DNA from 2 places in the Bacillus sp. C-3-6 genome. Region 2 is predicted to be linked to the other one. Evidence: a T-box and tRNA genes for the amino acid it is inferred to sense, from the RefSeq annotation. Region 2 holds a T-box; the other holds one or more tRNA genes.
What was found. A T-box is a leader RNA that pairs with one kind of tRNA and senses whether it is charged. The one in region 2 lies ahead of lysS (lysine--tRNA ligase), so its partner is inferred to be a tRNA-Lys.
Positions count from the first base shown of each region.

Region 1: it has a tRNA-Lys gene. The T-box ahead of lysS (lysine--tRNA ligase) is inferred to sense a tRNA for this amino acid. The anticodon was not compared.

Region 1 is NZ_CM137247.1:155,008-164,139, reverse strand. Features, by position in the region: gene glmS (glutamine--fructose-6-phosphate transaminase (isomerizing)) at 1-865, opposite strand, end outside; partial or broken gene ACW0JX_RS00965 (hypothetical protein) at 878-1,064, opposite strand; gene glmM (phosphoglucosamine mutase) at 1,353-2,699, opposite strand; gene ACW0JX_RS00955 (CdaR family protein) at 2,692-4,191, opposite strand; gene cdaA (diadenylate cyclase CdaA) at 4,184-5,005, opposite strand; gene rocF (arginase) at 5,254-6,147, opposite strand; gene ACW0JX_RS00940 (glycerate kinase) at 6,358-7,503, opposite strand; tRNA gene ACW0JX_RS00935 (tRNA-Ala) at 7,620-7,692, opposite strand; tRNA gene ACW0JX_RS00930 (tRNA-Gly) at 7,703-7,774, opposite strand; tRNA gene ACW0JX_RS00925 (tRNA-Lys) at 7,780-7,855, opposite strand; tRNA gene ACW0JX_RS00920 (tRNA-Gln) at 7,861-7,935, opposite strand; tRNA gene ACW0JX_RS00915 (tRNA-Tyr) at 8,001-8,084, opposite strand; tRNA gene ACW0JX_RS00910 (tRNA-Val) at 8,101-8,176, opposite strand; tRNA gene ACW0JX_RS00905 (tRNA-Glu) at 8,182-8,256, opposite strand; tRNA gene ACW0JX_RS00900 (tRNA-Thr) at 8,278-8,350, opposite strand; tRNA gene ACW0JX_RS00895 (tRNA-Asn) at 8,355-8,429, opposite strand; rRNA gene rrf (5S ribosomal RNA) at 8,439-8,554, opposite strand; rRNA gene ACW0JX_RS00885 (23S ribosomal RNA) at 8,645-9,132, opposite strand, start outside.
Region 2 is NZ_CM137247.1:2,427,134-2,436,265, forward strand. Features, by position in the region: gene ACW0JX_RS12360 (type 1 glutamine amidotransferase family protein) at 1-320, shown strand, start outside; gene ACW0JX_RS12365 (class I SAM-dependent methyltransferase) at 446-1,147, opposite strand; gene ACW0JX_RS12370 (SMP-30/gluconolactonase/LRE family protein) at 1,144-2,046, opposite strand; gene ACW0JX_RS12375 (DUF2197 domain-containing protein) at 2,188-2,358, shown strand; T-box leader at 2,428-2,684, shown strand; gene lysS (lysine--tRNA ligase) at 2,766-4,319, shown strand; gene ACW0JX_RS12385 (cell wall hydrolase) at 4,379-4,807, opposite strand; gene ACW0JX_RS12390 (acetamidase/formamidase family protein) at 4,958-5,872, shown strand; gene ACW0JX_RS12395 (response regulator transcription factor) at 6,000-6,707, shown strand; partial or broken gene ACW0JX_RS12400 (sensor histidine kinase) at 6,704-7,687, shown strand; gene ACW0JX_RS12405 (DUF6518 family protein) at 8,007-8,633, opposite strand.

The DNA.
Region 1 (9,132 bases), 2.3 Mb from region 2:
CTAAAATCGCATTGCGAATGTCTTGATTTAATTCAATCTCGCCATTTTCATCTTGATACTTTTGAATTATATTACGGATTACAAGTGGTTGCTCATCGATTTCTTTAAGCATGAAATGAGGGTATGTTCCTTTTTCAATATCACTTGCATCTAATTCCGCTGTAAACGGTGCACGTTCAATCGTTTCACCTTGTAAGTTTTTAATTGTAATACTTTCTTTCGTTACGATTACGATTTCTTTATCCATTAACTCAATAAATTGATCTGTAACTTGTAACATCGCCATAGCGTCGCTCGCCACAACATTAAAGTTGTCACCAACACCTACTAATAGCGGGCTTTTGTTTTTAGCAACATAAATCATGTTTGGATTTTCAGCATCAAGTAATCCGATTGCATAAGAGCCATGTAAAAGAGATAGCGTATTACGGAACGCTTCTTCTACACTTAATCCTGTGCTCACTTGTTGTTCCATAAGCTGTACGATAATCTCTGTATCTGTTTCACTTACGAACGTTACATCTTGTAAATATTCCTTTTTCACTAATTCATAGTTTTCAATTACACCGTTATGAACTAGTGTAAAGCGTTTTGATGTACTTTGATGCGGATGCGCGTTTACTTTACTTGGAACACCGTGTGTAGCCCAGCGTGTGTGTCCGATACCTACGCTTGCTGCTACGTTCTCATCTACGATTTCACGAAGTTTTGCGATACGGCCTTTTTCTTTGTATACAACAACACCGTTCTCTGCTTGTACTGCAATACCTGCTGAATCATATCCACGATATTCTAGCTTTTCTAAACCTTTTAATAAAATTTCCTTTGCATCTTGCTCTCCAATAAATCCTACGATTCCACACATGTTTAGTCGCCGTTACAAATGCTTACACTGCTCTGCGAACATGTAACGACATAGTCCGATACCATTTTTATTTATACTAAAAAAACGGATTACATATTGCTAGCCCTGTAAGCTTGTAACGGCTTTCACCTTCCTCTCGATTGGGTTTAAGTCCGTATATACTTATACAGCTAGTTTTCATCCGTTCCTCTTCTCTCATCACACTTTCACCTTTGTCCACTAAGTCACCTTAATGATTTAAGTAAAAGTTTGCGGTTGTGATGAACAACCGGGAGTCATCCGCCGAAATCTCGATAAACCCCACCTCGTCAACTACACTATTTGTAGTTCTGGCGCTTTTATAATTCACAATATTTCCTTTGAGAAAAAGAACAAGACCATCTTATAACAAACATGGATAAACCGTCAATGAAATTTTTTTCATCGTCTATAAAACATATGAAAAAGGAGCACTTTTTGTGCTCCTTTTTCATATAAATTCAGCTAATTACTCAGCGCCAACTTCGGCTTTCACAACTTCTACAATGCGATGTACATATGCATCACAAACTTCTTGTGTTGGTGCTTCTGCCATTACACGAATAAGTGGCTCTGTTCCAGATGGACGAACAAGAATACGGCCATCACCGTTCATTTCTTCCTCTACAACACGAATAATTTCTTTAATTTTTTCATTTTCTAATGCTAATTTTTTATCTGTTACACGAACGTTTACTAGCAATTGTGGGAATTTCGTCATTTCTCCTGCAAGCTCAGATAATGGTTTTTTCGTCATTTTCATGATGTTTACAAGTTGAAGTGCACTTAACATTCCGTCACCAGTTGTAATGTAATCAAGTAAGATAATATGGCCTGATTGTTCTCCACCTAAGTTGTAACCACCGCGTTTCATCTCTTCCATTACATAGCGGTCACCAACTGCTGTTTTATCACTTGTAATATTGTTTGCTTCAAGTGCTTTGTAGAAACCTAAGTTACTCATAACAGTTGAAACAACTGTATTATGTTTTAATTGACCAGTTTCTTTCATGTACTTCGCACAAATAAACATAATTTGATCACCGTCAACGATGTTTCCTTTTTCGTCTACAGCAATTAAACGGTCGCCATCGCCATCAAAAGCAAGTCCGATATCCGCACCTTTTTCTTTTACCAATTCAGCTAAGCCTTCTGGATGTGTAGATCCTACACCCTCGTTAATATTCATACCGTTTGGAGAAGTTCCCATTGTTGAAATATCAGCTTCTAGGTCTGCAAATAAGTATGGAGCTAGAGACGAAGTTGCACCATGTGCACAATCTAAAGCGATATGTAGGCCAGAGAAATCTTCTTCAACAGTTTGTTTAATGTACTGTAAATATTTTTGTCCACCTTCAAAGTAATCACTCACTTGTCCAAGATTAGTACCTGTCGGACGTGGTAGTTCATCAACTTCTTTGTCTAATAAAGCTTCAATCTCAGCTTCTTGCTCATCTGTTAATTTAAAGCCGTCTGAACCAAAGAATTTAATACCGTTATCTTGTACTGGATTATGAGATGCAGAAATCATAACACCTGCTTGTGCATCTAGTGCTTTTGTTAAATAAGCAACGCCCGGTGTAGAAATAACGCCAAGGCGCATTACTTCTGCTCCAGTTGATAATAGACCTGCTACTAAAGCTCCTTCTAACATATGACCAGATACACGTGTATCACGACCGATAATTACTTTTGGACGATCTGTATCTTTTGTTAATACATAACCACCAAAACGCCCAATTTTGAAAGCTAATTCAGGTGTTAACTCCTTATTTGCAACTCCACGTACTCCATCTGTACCAAAATATTTACCCATTATGATTCGCTCCTTTTTCTTGCTCTTTTTGATTATGGTTATCTACCGTTGGTTCTTGACTATTTTCTTTATCTTTATCTTTATCTTTATCTTTATCTTTATTTTGATTACTTTCCTGTTCCGTTTCTTTTTCTTGATTGGATTCAGGATTTTTTGGCTTCTCATTTTGATTTTCTTGATTGGTGTTTGAATCCGGTTGTTGACCGTTACCCTGTACTTCTTTATCTGGTTTTTCTTTCTTTACAATAGTAACTTTAGCACTTTTTTGTTTTGGCTCTATTGAAATATTACCAGGACCACTCACTTGAATAGAAATATCTTTCGTCCCTGAAGATACATTTTGCAAATTAATTACCGCTGTTATTTGGGCAGCTGTTATTTTATCTACTATACTTGCTTCTCCTGAAATATCAACACTTATCTTTCCATCTTGCGGCGAAATTAGCTGAGCCGTAACATCTTTAGAAAGTCCATTTTTTTGGATTGGGATGCCATCAATCGTTTTTGTTTTCGTTTGTTTTGTTTTTTGCACTCCCACTGAAACCTTCACTTGATTCGGTTTTGCACTGGTTACACCCTTGGGTAATAAAACAGAGGCATCGAATGTTGTAGACTCTGTCAATTGACTAAGATCTACTTCGACCCCCTCTAGCGATTGTATATTATCCAAAATATCTTTTGGACCAGCTATCGTTACCTCTCTTGGCTCGACACTGATATTTGTAACTGCCAATCCTTCTGCTAAACTCCCCTTCTTCGTATACGTTACAGGAACAGTTTTTTCAGTATTATTGGCTGTAGTTTGCGTTGCCACATTCAACGTTACACTAATTTTAGATGGACTTGTTCTTACATTTAAACGTTTTCCTTCTTTATTGTATAATGTAACTTCGGGCGTTTTTGTAACAGTTTTATTAACACCTTTTAAATCAACATACGCTTTGGCAGATGAAATGCTTTCAATTTCTTCTTTCGTCCCAACTACCTCAACAGTATCCGGTTTAATGCTTGATTTTTCGAGAGTAGCCCCCGCTGGCATTTGATCCTCATTTGATAATTTCAAATCTACATGAACATATTTTCTCGCCTTTTCATGAAGAGTAACTTTAATTGTTGATGGCTGAACTGTTCCTTTCACATCGTCTGGAAGCCCGTTCGTTTTTAAAGAAATCTCATAAGTTCCTTTTGGACTATCTCGCAAATCAATTGGTATGTCAAATTGTTTTTTTGCTTTTGCTGTAGCAACTGATGCTTTTGGGCCTTCTAACTTCACCTTAACGCCCTCTGCTGGAATACCACTTACAATATATTTCTCCTCATCATACTTAAGATTAATCTCATAATTAGTTAATGTTTCTTTCGTATCATTTGCAAAAGGTAATATACCTGATGTCGTATTTTTCTCAGTTAACGTCGCTGACATAAAAAGCATACACGCCAATAGTAATGAGATCCCTTTTAAAAACCAATGATTCTCCATTAACTTATCCATGACGCTTTCTCCTCCAATTCCATAAAGACGAAGAAGTCGTTTTTTCGTTCCCACTAAATTCAGCTAATAACATATCCTTCAGCTGTTCTGTCTTCAAATCACGATGCAACTTACCATTTTTCGTTAAAGAAATTTGACCAGTTTCTTCAGACACAACTACTGTAATACTATCAGTAACTTCACTAACTCCCATTGCAGCACGATGTCTAGTTCCTAATTCTTTAGAAATAAACGGACTTTCTGATAATGGAAGATAGCATGCTGCTGCTTTAATTGTACTTCCTTGCATAATTACCGCTCCGTCATGAAGAGGTGTATTTGGAATAAAAATATTAATAAGTAATTCCGATGATACGTTTGCATTAAGCGGAATACCCGTTTCCACATAATCACCCATACCGGTCTCTTTTGACAAAGTAATTAATGCACCAATTCTACGTTTCCCCATATATTCGGTTGCTTTTGCTATCGCTGTTGCAACCATTTCAGGTTCATCATCCTCATGCGTTCCAACACGCGAAAATAAACTCCCGCGCCCTAGCTGCTCAAGTGCTCTTCGCAATTCTGGCTGAAAGATAATAATAACGGCTAAAAATCCCCACGTTAATACTTGTTCAGTTAGCCAAGATAGCGTACGCAATTCAAGGAAAATACTGATCATCTTAACGACGATAATAACTGTAATCCCTTTTAAAAGTTGAACAGCTTTCGTCCCTCGGATTATAAGAATTAGCTTATATATAATAAACCATACAATGGCAATATCTAATGCCGTACTAAGATATTTCAAAATGGTCGTATCTTCAAAAGGCATGCTATCCCTTCCTCCTACTTACGAGCAATTCTATCCGTATATTGAAATATTGTTTTATGCTCTATCTGTATGTATTTCCAACAACTAGTTAATTATACCATACATGAAACAAACGACAATTACAAACAACCCCCTTTAGCTCAAATTGGTAAGATGTCAAACATTTTTATTGTACAGTATAATATAAATCATTATTATACGCTTATTTTCAAATAAAAAAAGCAACTTCTCAGTTGCTTTTCTTACATTTATTTTAGTTTTTCACCGAATAAAGAACCCATTAAAGCAACTGCTGTTGTTGCCGTTCTATTTCTCTCATCTAAAATCGTATTTACCTCAACAAATTCAGCAGATGTGATAATATCCGCTTCTGCCAACATTTCCATCGCCAAGTGGCTTTCACGATAAGATAGACCACCAATTACAGGCGTCCCAACACCTGGTGCATCATGAGGATCAAGACCATCTAAATCTAATGATAAGTGTACACCATCAGTATGAGATAAATATGCGATTGTTTCTTCCATAACAGCCGTCATCCCCATACGATCAATTTCATGCATTGAGAACACTTTAATACCTTCATTGCGAATGAAATCTTTTTCTCCTTCATCCAATGCACGCGCACCGATAATTACGACATTCTCTTTTTTCACCTTTGGATATGCTCCATATAAATCTACAAGTGAAGAATGTCCATAACCTAAACTTGCTGCAAGTGACATACCGTGAATATTTCCAGATGGTGAAGTTTCCTCTGTATTTAAATCACCGTGTGCATCATACCAAATAACACCTAAGTTTTTATAATGTTTTGCTACACCAGCTAATGTACCGATAGCAATACTATGGTCACCACCTAATACAAGTGGAAAACGACCTTCTTCTATAATATGATCCACCTTACTTGCTAATTCATTACATACAGTTGCAACTTGTGTAAGGTTTCTTAATTTTGTATTTTCATCTATCTCTTTTTCTCTCTCTATACGTATATCTCCCATATCTTTAACGTTATATCCAATTTCTTCAATTCTTTCAATTACCCCTGCATAACGGATTGCGCTCGGTCCCATATCAACGCCACGACGCATCTGCCCTAAATCCATTGGAACTCCAATAACTGAGATTTCTTTTTTCATAGATAGTATCCCCCTTCTGTGCCTTCACTAAATATTTTAAATCTTTTATATAGTCTGACTCAACTCGACATTTTTCTGTATGGATATACAAATTATTCACTTATATTCACGTTGAAAATCAAATTTCAAGACTATTCTATGTATAAAGTTAACTTAATGAAACAATCACAATCACTATTATTAAATAATAATAAAAAAACACCCCTACATTTAGAAGTGTTTTTCTGACGCTATTTTCCATACTGTTGCAATATTCTTCGTTGTCATTTCAATATTTTCTTCTGCTACTCTATATGCTTCTTCTAGTGTCATCGGTCTCGTTGTAATACTAAATACCGCATCTATTCCTTTCTCGTACACGGCTGAATAATCAGATGATACAGACCCTCCAATAGCAATTACAGGCACAGAAAAACGTTTCGCACGCCCCGCAACACCAACAGGAGCCTTCCCATATGCAGTTTGTTCATCTATTCTACCTTCACCAGTTATAATGAGATCTGCATCTTCTATATGTTTATCGAAATTTGTATAATCCAATACAATTTCAATGCCCCTTCGCAAGTCTCCCTTTAGCACTGAAATAACAGCCGCTCCCATTCCTCCTGCTGCCCCTGCACCAGGTATTTCAGATACATCAGAAGATACATATCTTTTAAGGATATTCGCATAATGTTTTAAATTCTCATCTAGCTCTTTCATCATCTCTACATTCGCACCCTTTTGTCTCCCAAATACGAAAGATGCTCCCTGCATTCCGACTAATGGATTATCCACATCACATGCCGCTTCTATCTTTACCCCCTTTAAGCGTGGGTCCATTTGTGAAAAATCAATAGCAACAATCGAATGTAACGTACCTCCAGATGGATCTATTACTTCACCCTTGTCATTTATAAATCTTACTCCTAAAGCTGCTAACATGCCTGCCCCACCATCGTTTGTAGCACTTCCTCCAAGTCCTAAAATTATGTACTCCGCCCCTTGATTTAGCGCATGTAATATAAGTTCTCCTGTTCCTTTTGTCGTTGTAATAAGTGGGTTTCGCTTTTCAACTGGAACGTGCTGTAATCCTGATGCTGCTGCCATTTCAATAAAAGCTGTCTTTTTATCTTTAGACACGCCATAAAAAGCTTGTACACTTTCTCTAAGCGGTCCTGTCACACTAATTGATATAATTCTCCCCCCTGTAGCATCAACAAGCGATTCAACCGTCCCTTCTCCTCCATCTCCAATTGGTATTTTCACATACTTTGCATTAGGAAAAATTGCTCTAAAACCTCTTTCAATAGCTTCACATACTTCTATAGCTTTTAGGCTTTCTTTATATGAATCAGATGCAATAACAACTTTCACAATTATCCCCCATCCCTTATTTTTACGTTTTCTTCATTTTAAACGATAAATATAAAAGTTGTCTTTTTAAACACAAAAAAGCTTACATCATATGATGTAAGCTTTTTCTATTTAGATGGAGCCTAGCGGGATCGAACCGCTGACCTCCTGCGTGCAAGGCAGGCGCTCTCCCAGCTGAGCTAAGGCCCCTTAGTAATAAAGCGGAAGACGGGATTCGAACCCGCGACCCCAACCTTGGCAAGGTTGTATTCTACCACTGAACTACTTCCGCGAAAATGGTGAGCCATGAAGGATTCGAACCTTCGACCCTCTGATTAAAAGTCAGATGCTCTACCAACTGAGCTAATGGCTCGTAAATGGCTGGGCTAGCTGGATTCGAACCAGCGCATGACGGAGTCAAAGTCCGTTGCCTTACCGCTTGGCTATAGCCCATTAATATTTACTAGTATGGTTATCTTCTCAAAAAAATAAACCCTTTCAGGTTATTTTTAAGAAAATGGTGGAGGGGGGCAGATTCGAACTGCCGAACCCGAAGGAGCGGATTTACAGTCCGCCGCGTTTAGCCACTTCGCTACCCCTCCGACATTTAAACATATATGGTGGAGGATGACGGGATCGAACCGCCGACCCCCTGCTTGTAAGGCAGGTGCTCTCCCAGCTGAGCTAATCCTCCAAAAGTGGTGACCCGTACGGGATTCGAACCCGTGTTACCGCCGTGAAAGGGCGGTGTCTTAACCACTTGACCAACGGGCCAAAAATTTAAAAACTTTTCCAAGCTTCCAACCGGGCTTGAACCGGTGACCTCTTCCTTACCATGGAAGTACTCTACCAGCTGAGCTATGGAAGCATAATGGCTCCGCAGGTAGGAATCGAACCTACGACCGATCGGTTAACAGCCGATAGCTCTACCGCTGAGCTACTGCGGAATAATACAAGCCTGGCAACGTCCTACTCTCACAGGGACAAGGTCCCAACTACCATCGGCGCTAGAGAGCTTAACTTCCGTGTTCGGTATGGGAACGGGTGTGACCTCTCTGCCATCATTACCAGACTTTTATCATTATACACATTCTTTTCAGAATGTCAAAAGGAATTTTAAATATATATTCCTTCAAAACTAGATAACATTGCTACATATTATATGGTTAAGTCCTCGATCTATTAGTATTCGTCAGCTCCACATGTCACCATGCTTCCACCTCGAACCTATCAACCTGATCATCTTTCAGGGATCTTACTAGCTTACGCTATGGGAAATCTCATCTTGAGGGGGGCTTCATGCTTAGATGCTTTCAGCACTTATCCCTTCCGCACATAGCTACCCAGCTATGCCCTTGGCAGAACAACTGGTACACCAGCGGTGCGTCCATCCCGGTCCTCTCGTACTAAGGACAGCTCCTCTCAAATTTCCTACGCCCACGACGGATAGGGACCGAACTGTCTCACGACGTTCTGAACCCAGCTCGCGTACCGCTTTAATGGGCGAACAGCCCAACCCTTGGGACCGACTACAGCCCCAGGATGCGATGAGCCGACATCGAGGTGCCAAACCTCCCCGTCGATGTGGACTCTTGGGGGAGATAAGCCTGTTATCCCCGGGGTAGCTTTTATCCGTTGAGCGATGGCCCT
Region 2 (9,132 bases):
TTGTAGCGGCAATTTGCGGTGCAACTATAGGTCTTGCAAATTACGGTTACTTGGATTCTATAAATCACACAAGTAATAGTTTAGAGTATATGAAAATGGTTTGTCCTACTTATAAAGGAGAAAATTTTTATGAAGTGGGACCTGTAGCGTCTAGTAGAAACCTTATTACTGCATCGGGTGTAGCGCCTCTAGAATTTGCCATGGAAGTACTTAAAAAATTAGATGTATTTGCGCCGGATACACTTCATTCATGGTATAAATTGAATGAGACTCATGAAGCAGAATATTTCTTCCAGTTAATGAATTCAATTAATAGCTGAGTAGTATGTCGAATGAAAATTATATTTTAAATGATGCGAAAACTAATAACAAAATAATTTTATGAAAATAAAAGGTAAGGGTATTCCTATGAATATATGAGGAAATATCCTTACTTTTTATAGTATTATTTCTGAATGACAAATGTAATGGCATTTGTTTTTAATCGAATGTGTCTTTCATTACGAACTATATTATAAGCTAATTCTTTTATTTCAACTTTTACTTCTTTCCATCCTTTATAAATACTTTTTAATAGGCGTATCATTTCTTCAGTTAGGAGATTAATTTCAATTAAAGCCTCTAATTCTTCATTCGTTTTTAAATCAATTTCTTGTATGTTAGAGTTAATAATTAAACAATTAATACCACCGTTTTTTGTACCTCTTTTTATAGATTGGAGCACGTTTTTTAAATCTTCTTCTGATTTAACATGCTCTAAACTTGATACTGCAACGATATAGTCATAAGTATTAGGTCTAATATGATAGTTTTCAATTGCTGCTTGTTCTGTTTTTATAACCTCGAATACGTCATGTTCTTTGCTATAAATTTGTAGCTTTGTTAAAGCGGAATTAAGTAAATCAACACATGTAACAGTTCCGCTAGCATTTTTAATCTTTTGTGCAATTGGAATGCTATTTCTACCGACGCCAGAGCCAAGGTCAAGTACTTGCAAGTTGTTTTGTCCGTCAAAGTGGTTCATCAAGTCCATAACCGTTTTAACTGGTTTGAAAAGCCAAGAGCCAGCTTCAAACAGTTTATATTGTTCATAGCAAAGGTCGTGATATTTCTTTTCTTCTTGTCTTATGTAATCGATACGGTTCACATTGTTTCAACTCCAATATTTTTATTGCAAAATTCATATGTAGGACAACCTTTTATATTTGTTTGAATTCGAAAAATACCACCAGCATGTGGATACTCTTTTAATTCGTCATCCGTCATTCTTGTTCTGGCTGTTGTAACATATAAATCAGTTAAGTTAGGCCCACCAAATGTACATGATGTTACATATAACGCAGGAATTGGAATACTTAATATTTGTTCTCCAGTAGAGGGATTCCATCTAGTTATTTTTGAACCTCCCCAATGTGCAATCCATAAACAACCTTCTTCGTCAATTGTCATACCATCAGGTAGACCATCATTTTCAGAGAAAATGATTACATCACTTGGATTATGAATGTCTCCAGTACGTATATTATATTGATAGCGAACCACTTTTTTAGTAGGTGTATCTATAAAGTAAAAGTATGTATGATCAGGTGACCAAGCGATTCCGTTTGAAGTATTTACGTGTGAAATTTTTTTCTCTACACTCAAATTATTATGTAAACAATATAAGGAACCTGCAGCATTCATACCGTATGTATCTGTAGTACCTGCCCAGAAACGACCAGCTGGATCACATTTTCCATCATTGAAACGATTTTCTATTAAATGAGGTTCGGGGTCAAAAATATGTGTCAGTTTTTCTGTATTTACATTAATAGAATAAAAGCCGTTTTCCATAGCTAAGAGTAGTACATCCTCTAAATATGGAACAACACAGCCGATTTGTTGATTGAGAGCGATTACTCGGTTCGTATTGGTAGTAGGATTATATATGCATAATTTTTTCTCCATAATATCAACCCAATATAAAAGTTGCTTTTTTTCATTCCAACATGGTCCTTCAGCTAAACTTGCTTTAACATTTAAAACTAAGTCTATATTACTGAACAAGATGTTCACCTCGCGTTATAAGATATTAATATAATTCGATAAGAATAGAGGTAAACCTTTTAGTCAGAGGATATTATGATTTGTGCTCTAGAAAACTAATCTTCTCAAGTGATTAAAAGGTTTATAAACACGGAGAGGAAAATGCATATGATGTTTTATGAGATTGTTTGCTTTTCTTGTAAGAATATATTTCGTGTTTACGAAGGTAGTGAAAAATATAAGCGATTTAAAGAGAAACCAAAAGGGGCATATTGTTGTGATGAGTGTAGCCACAAAATTCAATTAGAAGCGATAAAGAATTTTTTTAGATAATTTTACGATTTCGATTCGGAAAAGTTTGACAATAAAAGTGTTATAAATTATCATATTAAAAAACTAATATTTAAGGCATAGAAGAGAAGAGTAGTTAAGAAAGAATACGTACAGAGAGCTCTGGTAGCTGAGAAAGAGCGGTATACATCTTAATGAAAAAAGACTTGGAGCTGCGCAAGGAACTAATTTATTTAGGGATGGTGCGACGGGTTCTCCCGTTATAGAGATAGGGTATAAGCATATTTTGCCGTACCTGAAGAGGTTAATATGGTGACATATTAACAAACTGAGGTGGTACCGCGAAGCTAACAACTCTCGTCCTCAAGATGAATAATCTTGGGGGTGGGAGTTTTTTTGTTGCATAAAACTGGAAATGAGAAACAAAAAATAATTGAGGTGAGTAATATATGCATTGGGCGTATGAAGTAGCACATGAATTAATTAGGAAACATCCAAATAAAGAAATGTTTGTTTGTGCATCTGGAATTAGTCCGTCAGGTTCTGTTCATATTGGGAACTTTCGTGAAATCGTAACGACTTATTTCGTAGTAAGAGCACTTCAAGATTTAGGGAAAAAGACTCGTTTTATATTTTCGTGGGATGATTATGATAGGTTTAGAAAAGTTCCAAAAAATATTGATCCATCTTTTGCAAAGTATATTGGTATGCCATACTGTGATATTCCAGATCCGTATGGATGTCATAACTCGTATGCGGAGCATTTTGAAAAAGAGTTTGAAAAATCGCTTCAAGCATTTGGAATTGAAGTAGAATTTATTTATCAACATGATGAATATAGAAGAGGAAGGTATAACGAAAATATATTAGAGGCCTTGTATAAACGAAAAGAAATATATGATATTTTAATGGGTTTTAAAACTGGAGAGTGTAGTGAAGAAGAGCGAGAGAGCTTTTATCCAGCTACATTATATTGTGAGAGATGCGGAAAAGATACAACAACTATTACACATTTTGATGAAGTATTAAAAACAGTCCGGTATGAATGTGAATGCGGAAATGAAAAAGAGTTATCCGTATTAAATACAAATAAAATGAAACTAAACTGGAAAATCGATTGGCCGATGAGATGGATGATAGAGGATGTTATTTTTGAACCGGGCGGTAGAGATCATTCATCAGAAACGGGTAGTTATAATGTATCAAAAGAAATTGCAAGGAAAATATTCAATCGAGAAGCGCCTCATTACGTTGCTTACGATTTCATTGGTATTAAAGGGAATCATGAAAAAATGTCTAGTTCTTCAGGGAATAGTATTACACCAAGCGATATATTGAAAGTGTATATACCAGAAGTAATTCTCTTTATGTTTGCAAAATACAAACCAGGCGCTGCTTTTCATATTGGGTTGGATGAAGATGTGATTCGTAATTATACAGAGTATGAACGATTGAAAGATAGTTATGAAAATAAAACGCTCAAAAATGAAGATTTATTTAATGCAATTAAAATCTCTAAAGTTGATAGCGAGTTTAAAGAATATCCGAAATTTAATCAAGTAGCAGGAACGTTACCATTATTAAATTTTGATTCAACTATTTTACAGGAGATATTAAAGAAAATAGATAGGAGCTATGCATTAGATGAAATGAGAGCGATAAGTAATCGCGCAGAGTATTGGATAAGAAACTTTCAATCTGAAAAATTAATCGCGGTAAATGAGGAGAAAAATGCAGAGTTTTACTACACATTAGATGAAAGGCAGAAAGAATGGCTAGTAGAAGTTTGTAAAATACTTCGTTCTAATAAAGATTACTCTAACTTAATGGAGCAATTATATGCGATTTGTCATCATGAAAATAAAAAAATAATGAAAGAAAATCAAAAACAATTATTCACTATTATATATAAGCTCATTATGAATCAATCAAATGGTCCTCGTATACCATTATTAATACATGTAGTAGGCATAGAAAATTTCATCACACTATTAGATTTCTAAAACACAGTTAAAAGCAACGCAAGTACCAAAATTTCTAAGTACTTGCGTTGCAAATTTTACTATCGTGAATACATTTTCGGACATTCATCACCACTTGGTTCATAAAAACAATGGCTTTTAAACTGTCCTACAAATGGCTGATTATACCATTCAGGCGGACAAGCTCCAACTGGACGGAAATACCAAAGAGCCCATCGTGCAGGCCAGCGCCATTGACCTTGTAAAACTTTTCGTGCGATTTCTTTTTCTGATTCACGAGCGCGTTGATAAAAATATCCATATTGTACTGCTTCAAATCCGCCGGGGCTTTGATATACAGCGTCTCGTACGGTACGGAGTTGTTTAAAATCTAAGCAATCACAAAATACACGGTTTACTACAACGCATCCAACTAACTCCTCACCTTGGCGACCTTCGCCTTCAGCTTCAGCACGAATTAATCGAGCTAGTAAATCAACATCACTTTCGTTGTATGGAATAAGGGGCATAGTGATACCACCTTTCTGTTATAGTAAAGAGTGTATGTTATAAAACAATCTGCGTGCTTTTTTACATAAAAATAACATTTAATTTTAAGAGGAGCTTGTATAAAAAAAGCTAATTAGTAATAGTAGATAAATATAAAAGGGAGAGGTATTATGTATCGAATTCATAAAGACCATATCATTTACTCAATGTCACCAGAAAATAAGCCGTGTATGGAAGTAGAAATTGGGAGCAGTCTTGTATTTGAAACATATGATTGCTTTGAAAATCAAATCGATTCTGAAGATGTTGTGTTTCAAGAATTAGATTGGAACCGAATTAATCCAGCGACTGGACCTGTATATGTTAAAGGAGCAGAACCTGGCGATATATTAGTCGTAACGATTGAAAAAATTGAAATTGCAGAGCAGGGCGTTTTAACTACAGGTGCAAACCTTGGTGTAATGGGTGATGAGTTAAATGAAAATACAGTGAAAATTGTCCCAATACATAATGAATATGTTTTGTTTTCAAGTGAACTACAAATCCCGATTAATCCAATGATTGGGGTAATTGGTACTGCACCGAAAGAAGAGAGCATTTCATGTGGCACACCGCATGATCACGGCGGGAATATGGACTGTAAAGAAATTAAAGAAGGAACAACATTACTACTACCAGTTAATGTCCCAGGAGCACTATTAGCATTAGGTGATTTACACGCAGCAATGGGTGATGGTGAAATTGGTGTTAGTGGTGTAGAGGTTGCTGGTGAGGTAACGGTAACAGTTCAAACGATAAAAGGAAAACAATGGCCATTACCAATGGCTATTCAAAAAGAAAAAATGATGACGATTGCTTCAGAGAAATTGTTAGATGATGCAGCAAATCGTGCTGTACGTAATATGGTGACATTTTTATATGAAGAATTAGCAATGTCTAAAGCTGATGCAACGCTTTTATTATCGGCAGCAGGTAATTTAAAAGTTTGCCAAGTTGTGGATCCGCTGAAAACAGCGCGTATGGAACTAGGAATGGATTATGTGGAGAAACTAGGATTTATTTTTAGTAAATTTCATATTAAATAGATAAGGGACGAAAAAGGATACTTTTGTATAAAAGCATCCTTTTTTTAATTTACTGATTTTGTGAAAAGAGGTAGTATTTATTTTATATAAGTATATTTGAGATTGTGGATTAAAAAGGAGTTCAATAATGGTCAAAATTATGATTGTAGAAGACGATATGAAAATTGCAGAACTATTATCGACACATGTTGCGAAATATGGTTATCAAGGAGTTATTGTATCGGACTTTCAAAATGTATTAAACATTTTTTTAGAAGAACAACCAGAGTTAGTTTTATTAGATATTAATTTACCGAGTTTTGATGGGTACTTTTGGTGTCGTCAAATTCGCGGAGTTTCAACATGTCCGATACTATTCATTTCGGCCCGTGAAGGCACGATGGATCAAGTTATGGCGTTAGAAAACGGTGGCGATGATTTTATTCCGAAGCCTTTTCATTATGAAGTTGTAGTGGCGAAAATTCGTAGTCATTTAAGACGTGCATATGGAGATTATGCACCGAAACTAGAAGAGCGAATGATTGAGCAACAAGGTCTTTGTTTATATCCTGAAAGACTTGTATTGAAACTTAGAAATGACGAGATTGATATAACGAGAAACGAAGCTATTTTATTAGAGACATTAATGAAAAATTATCCGCGTGTTGTGAGTAGAGAAGTGTTACTTAATAAATTATGGGATAGTGAATCTTATGTTGATGATAATACATTAAGTGTAAATACAACACGTGTGCGTAAAAAGTTACAAACGTTACATATAGAAGGTGCGATTGAAACGATTCGTAGTGTTGGATATAGATTGCATATTACTTGGGATACTGGTATAGAAAAATGATAAGGTTGTTTATACGTGATCATATACCACTTATTTGCTTTACCATAATTCAACTACTAGCTATATTTCTCGTATATTGGTTTGATGGGCATAATCATATTACAACGGCGTTATATGCAATGTTTCTAGGTGTTTTCTTTATGGGAAGTTATTTAGTGTTTCGTTATTTTACACATCGTTCTTTTTATGAGCGCCTAGCAAACCCGATGCAATCTTTAGATGAATCTGTTCAAAAATCTGATTTTGCAGCTGTATCGGCTGCTCTTTAAGAACTACTTGAGGTGCAATATAGACATTATCAAAATCAGCTGCAAATGCAAGAGAGAAAAAATAATGACCATTTAACCTTTATGAATCAGTGGATTCATCAAATGAAAACACCTTTATCTGTAATAGAATTAATTACACAGGATGAAGTAGATTCACGTTTTGAAAGTATAAATGAGGAAACTGATCGATTAAAAAAGGGATTAGAAATGGCTCTGTATGTCGCACGTTTAGAAGCGTTTACACAAGACTTTTATGTAGAAAGGGTACAACTACATAAAATAGTGAATGATTCGGTACATGAACATAAACGATTCTTTATCCGGAATTTTGTATATCCAGAGCTTGAAATTGATAAGGACATTACTGTAGAAAGTGATGTGAAATGGTTACAATTTTTAATCGGACAAATACTATCGAATGCGATTAAGTATTCATCAGGTAGTAGAGAAAAGATTAAAGTGAAAGCTTGTAAGGAAGATAATACCGTTATACTTGAAATTGCTGATAATGGCGTAGGTATACCGAAGCAAGATTTACCAAGAGTATTCAAACCTTTCTTTACAGGAGAAAACGGTAGAGATTTTAAAGAATCAACAGGAATGGGGCTATATCTTGTATATGAAATTACAAAACAATTAGGGCATCGTGTAGAGATTCATTCAGAAGTTGGTAAAGGTACCGTTGTACGAATTAAATTTTTTAATGTGTAGATAATTGATCTAGGCTAAAGAACTTTGGAGATAAGTTTTTTTAGCCTTATTTTATAGCAATTATATGAAATAGTAAAAGGTCATCTTAGTATGTATAATGACACGTTAATAAATACGGGTGTTAAATTAGAAGGATTTAATAATAAATTGATAAATAGATTTTGTAAGAAAAAAGCTACCCCTTTGAAAGAGGTAGCTGTATGTATCCATCCTATGAATAAGTGTATTAACATGAATAAGTATAATGTTCAAATTCGTGATATTTTTTGTGGATTATAATAGAATTAGTCTTTTATTTTTTCATGATACAGTATTGTAATTAAACAAACAAACTTAATAATTTATATCCAATTAACCCTAAAATAGTGATAGGAACCATCATTAAGAAAGAAGAAATTCGATTAGCATTAGAGCGTTCTAATACAAGAATCAAGATAATCCCGACTATGACTTCGGTATATCCAACAGGTAACATGTGACTATAGTGTTCAAAATTTAAAAGAATGTGAAGTCCATCCGTTACAAAAACTCCACTTAAAAGTGCGCTTCCGAATTTATGAAGTGGAGTTGTAGTATCTTTCCATAGAAAACCTGCAATTCCAAAGATAGTTCCTCCTATACATGCACATACAATCCATACAGATATAAAATAAATAGAGTGAGCTACATTTTTAATAACTATTGCATAACCATAGTAGCCTAATACCATACCGAGTAGTGCAAGGAGACCAGAAAGTATAGCTGAACGCTTAGAATAACTAAAGCTAGCCACAAAAAAGGATGGAACTAACCAAACGCTTCCTAGATTAGTTAATGAATTCCAGTGTCCAGGAAGTATACTTTGCCCCAATTTAGTTAGTATACCAACAATAATCCCTACTATAATCGGGATGAGAAAAATCCTTAAAAACATATTTAACTTTGTGATTTTTAATGTCCTGTCCATAAATTCAATCCTTACATTATTATTTTCTGTAAAGATATAATAGCTTATCACAAGGGAATAATCAATAAAAATTTATCGAAAAACAATAAGTGGTTATTGGATAACGAATAACATTTTGTTTTTATATAAAATTTATATAAGAGAGAGTGCTTAGAAGTTTACTACTGGGGAAACCTAAAGGACGTATTACAATCAATGTAATTTGTGCTTGTTCAATATGAAGCTAAGAAATGATAAATAAGCCTAAAAGAAAGCGATCTTTTTAACAGCACAAATAATTGCATTTACTCATACAGTACTAGTATGGTACAATATGGTTATTAATGACGGAAAGGAATGATGGGTGGACGATGATTAACTAATCTTATTTTTAAATGTTGAAATGAAATAAATTTCAATTTATAAAAATTAGGATTAGTCTGCCCAATTCCAAACAACGGTATTGCTATTTGATTTGCGTAATAGCTTATTTGGGTATAAATAATGTAACGACTAATCC